DNA from 2 places in the Streptomyces sp. 63XJN7_1_ISO-PGPR-S23-121 genome. Region 2 is predicted to be linked to the other one. Evidence: riboswitches for the same ligand, from Rfam matches in the RefSeq annotation. Region 2 holds a riboswitch; the other holds the start of a gene.

Region 1 (3,397 bases), 3.8 Mb from region 2:
ACGACCCGGCGGTGGTGCGGGAGGCGGCGGCCCGGCTGCTGGACTCCGTGGACACCACGGGCGGTGTACGGCTGCTCGGGGTCGGCGTCAGCGGCCTCGCCGACTACACGCAGGAGGACCTGTTCGCGCAGGCGGCGGGCGAGCGGGCCGAGGAACTCCCGGAGGCGCCGCGCGAGGAGCCCGCTCAGGAGCACCGGCAGGCCCCCGCCGAGCGTCACTGGCCCTCGGGTCACGACGTGCGGCACACGGAGCTCGGGCACGGGTGGGTGCAGGGCAGTGGCCTGGGGCGGGTCACGGTGCGCTTCGAGACGCCGTACTCCGTACCAGGCCGGGTGCGCACCTTCCCCGTCGACGATCCCCGCCTGACACCGGCCGAGCCGCTGCCGCTGGTCGCGTCCCCGCCGCCCGGCCCGGGGGAGGACGGGGGGACGCCGGACGCCGCCGGGGAGGGGGCCGCGGACCCGGCGGCGTCCGGCGCCACCGCCCCGGGTCCGGCAGTCCCGCCGGCGGGGGAGGTGTCCGGCCGGGGTGTCGCCGGCGCGGCGCCGTGACCTGCGGAGCGGTGCGCGTGGAGGACGCCCGGGGACGCCGTGCCCCGCGGCCGGGGCGCGGCCGGCGCCGGAGGCAGGTGGCTCAGCCCTCCTCGTTGCCCGTGCCGGCCAGCTTGCCGAAGTCGTGGTCGGGGAGCGGAGGCGCGGCGGCCACGTCGAGCCCGTAGTGGTGGTAGAGCTGGAGCTCCTGTTCCGGTGAGAGATGGCGGCCGACGCCGAAGTCGGGGGCCTCCTTGATCAGGGACCGGTCGAAGGGCACGTGCAGCGTTCCCTCGACCAGCTCGCTGGGCTCGAGCGGCACGAAAGCGTCCCTGCTGAACAGCCCGGTGCGGATGGCGGCCCACTCGGGGACGCCGGTGGCATCGTCGAGGTAGACCTCGTCGACGGTGCCGATCCTGGTGCCTTTGCGGTCGAACGCCTTGCGGCCTATCAGACTGCGCGGATCGATCTCGGTACGCACGGGCCCTCCACTTGGTCGCACACCATCCGGCGAATCATGCGTCAGTACAACAAAAAGCCACTTTGGGGCGAGCGGCCACTCGAAGGTGCGCTCAGTCACTCGAAGACCTGTGCGTCCGCCTCGCTGGTAGGCTGGCAGACGGCTGCTGACCCCGTGCGGGAGAGTCCTCCAGACATCATCGGAGGCGCCGAAGGAGCAAATCCTCCCCGGAATCTCTCAGGCCCACGTACCGCACGGACGAGGTCACTCTGGAAAGCAGAGCGGGTGCCGCGGCCTCCGCTCTCACCGACGGTGAAAGCCGGCAGCCCTCGGGCGGCCCGGTGAAGCTCTCAGGTCGAGATGACAGAGGGGGAGGCCGTCCGGGCACCCGCGCCGTGGTGCCCCTCGAAGGTCGTCAGACCAGGAGGCCTCCGCAATGACAGCCCCTCGCATTCCGCTCTCCGAGCTCGAACAGGCAGCACCCTTCGAGCAGCGCCACATCGGCCCCGACCACGAGGCCCGGGCCAAGATGCTCGCGCAGGTCGGCTACGGCTCGCTCGACGAGCTGACGGCCGCCGCGGTACCGGATGTGATCAAGAACGCCGACGCGCTGGACCTGCCCGGCGCCCGTTCCGAGGCCGAGGTACTGGCCGAGCTGCGCTCGCTGGCCGACCGCAACCAGGTCCTGGACTCCATGATCGGCCTGGGCTACTACGGCACCTTCACCCCGCCGGTCATCCTGCGCAACGTCATGGAGAACCCGGCCTGGTACACCGCGTACACGCCCTACCAGCCGGAGATCTCCCAGGGCCGCCTGGAGGCCCTGCTGAACTTCCAGACCATGGTCGCCGACCTCACCGGCCTGCCGACCTCCGGCGCCTCGCTGCTCGACGAGGGCACCGCCGCCGCCGAGGCGATGGCCCTGTCCCGGCGCATGGGCAAGAACAAGAAGGGCCTCTTCCTGGTCGACGCGGACGCGCTGCCGCAGACCATCGCCGTGATCCGGACGCGCGCCGAGCCGACCGGCGTCGAGGTCGTCGTCGCCGACCTGAGCGACGGCATCCCCGCCGAGGTCGCCGAGCGGGAGATCAACGGCGTCCTGATCCAGTACCCGGGTGCCTCCGGTGCCGTCCGCGACATCAAGCCGGTCGTCGACCGGGCGCACGAGCTCGGCGCCCTCGTCACCGTCGCCGCCGACCTGCTCGCCCTCACGCTGCTCACCTCGCCCGGCGAGCTGGGCGCGGACATCGCCGTCGGCACCACCCAGCGCTTCGGTGTGCCGATGGGCTTCGGCGGACCGCACGCCGGTTACATGGCCGTCCACGAGAAGTTCGCGCGCAGCCTGCCCGGCCGCCTCGTGGGCGTGTCCGTGGACGCCGACGGCAACAAGGCATACCGCCTCGCCCTGCAGACCCGCGAGCAGCACATCCGCCGCGAGAAGGCGACCAGCAACATCTGCACCGCGCAGGTGCTGCTCGCCGTCATGGCCGGCATGTACGCCGTGTACCACGGGCCGGACGGGCTGCGGGCCATCGCGCGCCGCACCCACCGGTACGCCTCGGTCACCGCCGCGGGTCTGGCGGCCGGCGGCGTCGAGATCGTGCACGGTGCCTACTTCGACACGGTCACCGCGCGGGTGCCCGGCCGGGCCGGCGAGATCGTGCACGCCGCCCGCGAGAACGGCATCAACCTGCGCCTCGTCGACGCCGACCACGTGTCGTTCGCCTGCGACGAGACCACCACGCGCGCCCAGGTCGGCGGCGTGTGGAACGCGTTCGGCGTCGAGGGCGACGTGGCGGCCCTGGACGCGAGCGCCGGGGACGCCCTGCCCGAGGCGCGTCTGCGCACCGACGACTTCCTGACCCACCCCGTCTTCCACGCGCACCGCTCCGAGACCGCGATGCTGCGCTACCTGCGCCGCCTCGCCGACCGCGACTACGCGCTGGACCGCGGCATGATCCCGCTGGGCTCCTGCACCATGAAGCTCAACGCGACCACAGAGATGGAGCCGGTCACCTGGTCCGAGTTCGGGCAGCTGCACCCCTTCGCGCCCGCCGAGCAGGCGCAGGGCTACCTCACCCTCATCCGCGAGCTCGAGGAACGCCTCGCCGAGGTCACCGGGTACGACAAGGTGTCGCTCCAGCCGAACGCCGGGTCGCAGGGCGAGTTCGCCGGACTGCTCGCCGTCCGCGGCTACCACCGCGCCAACGGCGACGACCAGCGCACCGTCTGCCTCATCCCGTCCTCCGCGCACGGCACCAACGCGGCGAGCGCCGTCATGGCCGGCATGAAGGTCGTCGTCGTCAGGACCGCCGAGGACGGCGAGATCGACGTCGAGGACCTGCGCGCCAAGATCGAGAAGCACCGCGACGAGCTGGCCGTGCTGATGATCACGTACCCCTCGACG
Region 2 (3,397 bases):
GCTGTCCGGGCCGCCGCCGTTCGGCAGCGGGACCCAGACGAAGCTGCGGCCGAGCACCTCCGTGATCCGGCCGCCGGCGCCCGGCACGCCGAGGGAGGCCGACAGCACCTCCTCCAGCTCGTTGCCGGGCCATCCGCCGTGCGGGTGGGGATGCGGCCGCGCCGGGAACTCCGGTGAGAGGTCCGCCGGGAAGTCCGCTGGGAAGTCCATCTGCCTACCGCCTGCCTGGGTACCGCTGCTGTGGCTGAAAAGGCTAACCCGTTCGGCCCCACCGGCCCACGGTGCGTCACCTCAGCCGGTGAAGGCGATCCGGTGCAGCGTGTCCGCCGCCGCCCGGTCGAGGAGGACCGCCGAGGCGCACCCGGCGGGCAGGGTGGCCCCGGTCACGGCGGCCAGCAGGCGCCGGGTGGCCGCGCGGTGCCGCAGGAACGCGTACCGCGACACGCCCCGGCCCCGCTCGCGCTGGCCGGCCAGGGCGTCGTCGGCGCCGACGTCGAGGACCAGCAGGTGCAGGGTGCCGCCGCGACGGCGCGCCTCGCGGGCCAGCCAGCCGCGCACCCAGGCCTGCGTGCCGCAGTCGTGCACGACGACGCCCTCGCCGGAGCGCAGGGCGCGGCGCAGCCCGGCGTAGTGGGCGAGGCGGACGAGGGGCCGGTAGAGGGCGTACGGGAGGAGGCGCGGCATGCGGCGGTCCCAGTGGTCCCGGGTGTCCTGCGAGTCGATGCGCAGGCCGCGCACCGTGCGCCGCATGAGGGTGGACTTGCCGCTGCCGGGCAGGCCGGTGATCACCACCACGTCCCGGGGCCCGAAGAGCAGGGCGTGCGGGCTGCGGCCGTCGCGGTCGCGCAGATCGCGGACGACGGGTGCGGCGGGTGCGGCGGGTGCGGCGGGTGCGGCGCATGCCGCCCCGGCCGGGGTGGGCCGCTTCGGCAGCGCGATGCCCGAGGTCGTTGCGTACGCCGTGGTCCTGTTCACCGTGATCGTCCTCCCCTGGGGCGGTTCACGAGTTCCCGTCCCCGTCGAGTGTAAAGAGAAGGTAATGCGGCGGTCTCGCGTTTTCGTGCGCTTACTGCCACAAGCCGGTTACAGATCACGGTCTGCCACGAACGGGCCCGGCGTGCAATGATGGCGGCGCCAACTGCATACCGGCCGTTTGAATCCGCGCGGGAGAGTCCCCGGCCTTCGCCGGGGCGCCGAAGGAGCAAGTCCCTCCCTTGAATCTCTCAGGCCCCGTTACCGCGCGGGCGAGGCACATCTGAAAAGCGGGCCGCCGACCGACGGCTGCCCCACCCAAGGTGCAAGTCCTGATCGCCGCACTCCGGTGGTCATGGCGAACCTCTCAGGTTCCGATGACAGATGGGGAGGACCGCCCTCGCCCGTCCAGTCCTGTCCTGGGAGACGAACGACCGATGAGCAGTACCGAACTGCGCCGTACCGCGCTCGATGCCACGCATCGCGCGCTGGGCGCGACGATGACCGACTTCGCCGGCTGGGACATGCCCCTGCGCTACGGCTCCGAGCGCGACGAGCACGTGGCGGTGCGCACCCGGGCCGGGCTCTTCGACCTCTCCCACATGGGTGAGATCACGGTCACCGGCCCGCAGGCCGCCGACCTGCTGAACCACGCGCTGGTCGGGAACATCGGCACCGTGAAGCCGGGCCGGGCCCGCTACACCATGATCTGCCGCGAGGACGGCGGCATCCTGGACGACCTGATCGTCTACCGCCTGGGCGAGTCCGAGGCCGCGCCCCGCGAGTACCTGGTCGTCGCCAACGCCTCCAACGCCCAGGTGGTGCTGGACGCGCTCACCGAGCGGGCGGCCGGCTTCGACGCCGAGGTCCGCGACGACCGCGACGCCTACGCGCTGCTGGCCGTGCAGGGGCCCGAGTCCCCGGGCATCCTGGCCTCGCTCACCGACGCCGACCTGGACGGCCTGAAGTACTACGCGGGCCTGCCGGGCACGGTCGCCGGCGTGCCGGCGCTCATCGCGCGCACCGGTTACACCGGCGAGGACGGCTTCGAGCTGTTCGTGAAGCCGGAGCACGCCGTGGAACTGTGGCAGGCGCTGACCAAGGCGGGCGAGGGCGCCGGGCTGGCCCCGTGCGGCCTGTCCTGCCGGGACACGCTCCGCCTGGAGGCGGGCATGCCGCTGTACGGGCACGAGCTGACGACCGCGCTGACGCCCTTCGACGCCGGCCTCGGCCGGGTGGTGAAGTTCGAGAAGGAGGGCGACTTCGTGGGCCGGGCCGCGCTCCGGGAGGCCGCCTCGCGGGCCGAGACGAACCCGCCCCGCGTCCTGGTCGGCCTGGTCGCCGAGGGCCGCCGGGTCCCGCGCGCCGGGTACGCGGTCGTCGCCGGCGGCGAGGTGGTCGGCGAGGTCACCTCCGGCGCTCCCTCCCCCACGCTGGGCAGGCCGATCGCCATGGCGTACGTCGACGCGGCGCACGCCGCTCCGGGCACCGCCGGCGTCGGCGTGGACATCCGGGGCACCCACGAGCCGTACGAGGTCGTGGCGCTGCCGTTCTACAAGCGCCAGAAGTAGACACCGGGCGGGCGGGGCGCTTCGCCGCCCCCGTGCGTGTCCGGCGCCTCCCATCAGCAGGTTCCGCAGTCCCCCGTCACACCACTCCCCCGCGTACAGGAGAATTCAGGCCATGAGCAACCCCCAGCAGCTGCGTTACAGCAAGGAGCACGAGTGGCTGTCGGCCGCCGACGACGGCGTCTCGACGGTCGGCATCACGGAGCACGCGGCCAACGCGCTCGGTGACGTCGTCTTCGTCCAGCTCCCCGAGGTCGGCGCCACCGTGGCCGCGGGCGAGACCTGCGGCGAACTGGAGTCGACCAAGTCGGTCTCCGATCTGTACTCCCCCGTCTCCGGCGAGGTCACCGAGGTCAACGACGACGTCGTCGGCGACCCGTCGCTGGTGAACTCGGCCCCCTTCGAGGGCGGCTGGCTGTTCAAGGTGCGCGTCAGCGAGGAGCCGGGCGACCTGCTCTCCGCCGACGAGTACACCGAGTTCGCCGGCGCCTGAGGAGACACGGACGCATGTCGCTTCTGAACACCCCCCTGCACGAGCTCGACCCCGACGTCGCCGCCGCCGTCGACGCCGAGCTGGACCGCCAGCAGTCCACCCTCGAGATGATCGCCTCCGAGAACTTCGCGCCGGTCGCGGTCATGGAGGCACAGGGCTCGGTCCTCACCAACAAGTACGCCGAGGGCTACCCGGGCCGCCGCTACTACGGCGGCTGCGAGCACGTCGACGTGGTCGAGCAGATCGCCATCGACCGGGTCAAGGCACTGTTCGGTGCCGAGCACGCCAACGTGCAGCCGCACTCGGGCGCCCAGGCCAACGCGGCGGCGATGTTCGCGCTGCTCAAGCCGGGCGACACGATCAT

The links. Region 2 has a riboswitch for glycine ahead of gcvT (glycine cleavage system aminomethyltransferase GcvT). Riboswitches for the same ligand answer to the same signal wherever they lie in the genome.
Region 1: it holds a riboswitch for glycine, as region 2 does, so the genes downstream of both, gcvP (aminomethyl-transferring glycine dehydrogenase) here and gcvT (glycine cleavage system aminomethyltransferase GcvT) in region 2, are expected to answer to the same signal.

What each region holds. Positions count from the first base shown of each region.
Region 1 covers NZ_CM149653.1:5,303,492-5,306,888, reverse strand. Annotated here, with positions in the region: gene AC0VYN_RS23565 (DNA polymerase IV) at 1-551, shown strand, start outside; gene AC0VYN_RS23560 (PRC-barrel domain-containing protein) at 634-1,011, opposite strand; glycine riboswitch at 1,158-1,253, shown strand; gene gcvP (aminomethyl-transferring glycine dehydrogenase) at 1,427-3,397, shown strand, end outside.
Region 2 covers NZ_CM149653.1:1,463,205-1,466,601, reverse strand. Annotated here, with positions in the region: gene AC0VYN_RS06825 (enhanced serine sensitivity protein SseB) at 1-210, opposite strand, end outside; gene AC0VYN_RS06820 (AAA family ATPase) at 292-975, opposite strand; glycine riboswitch at 1,155-1,249, shown strand; glycine riboswitch at 1,250-1,366, shown strand; gene gcvT (glycine cleavage system aminomethyltransferase GcvT) at 1,410-2,543, shown strand; gene gcvH (glycine cleavage system protein GcvH) at 2,656-3,033, shown strand; gene glyA (serine hydroxymethyltransferase) at 3,048-3,397, shown strand, end outside.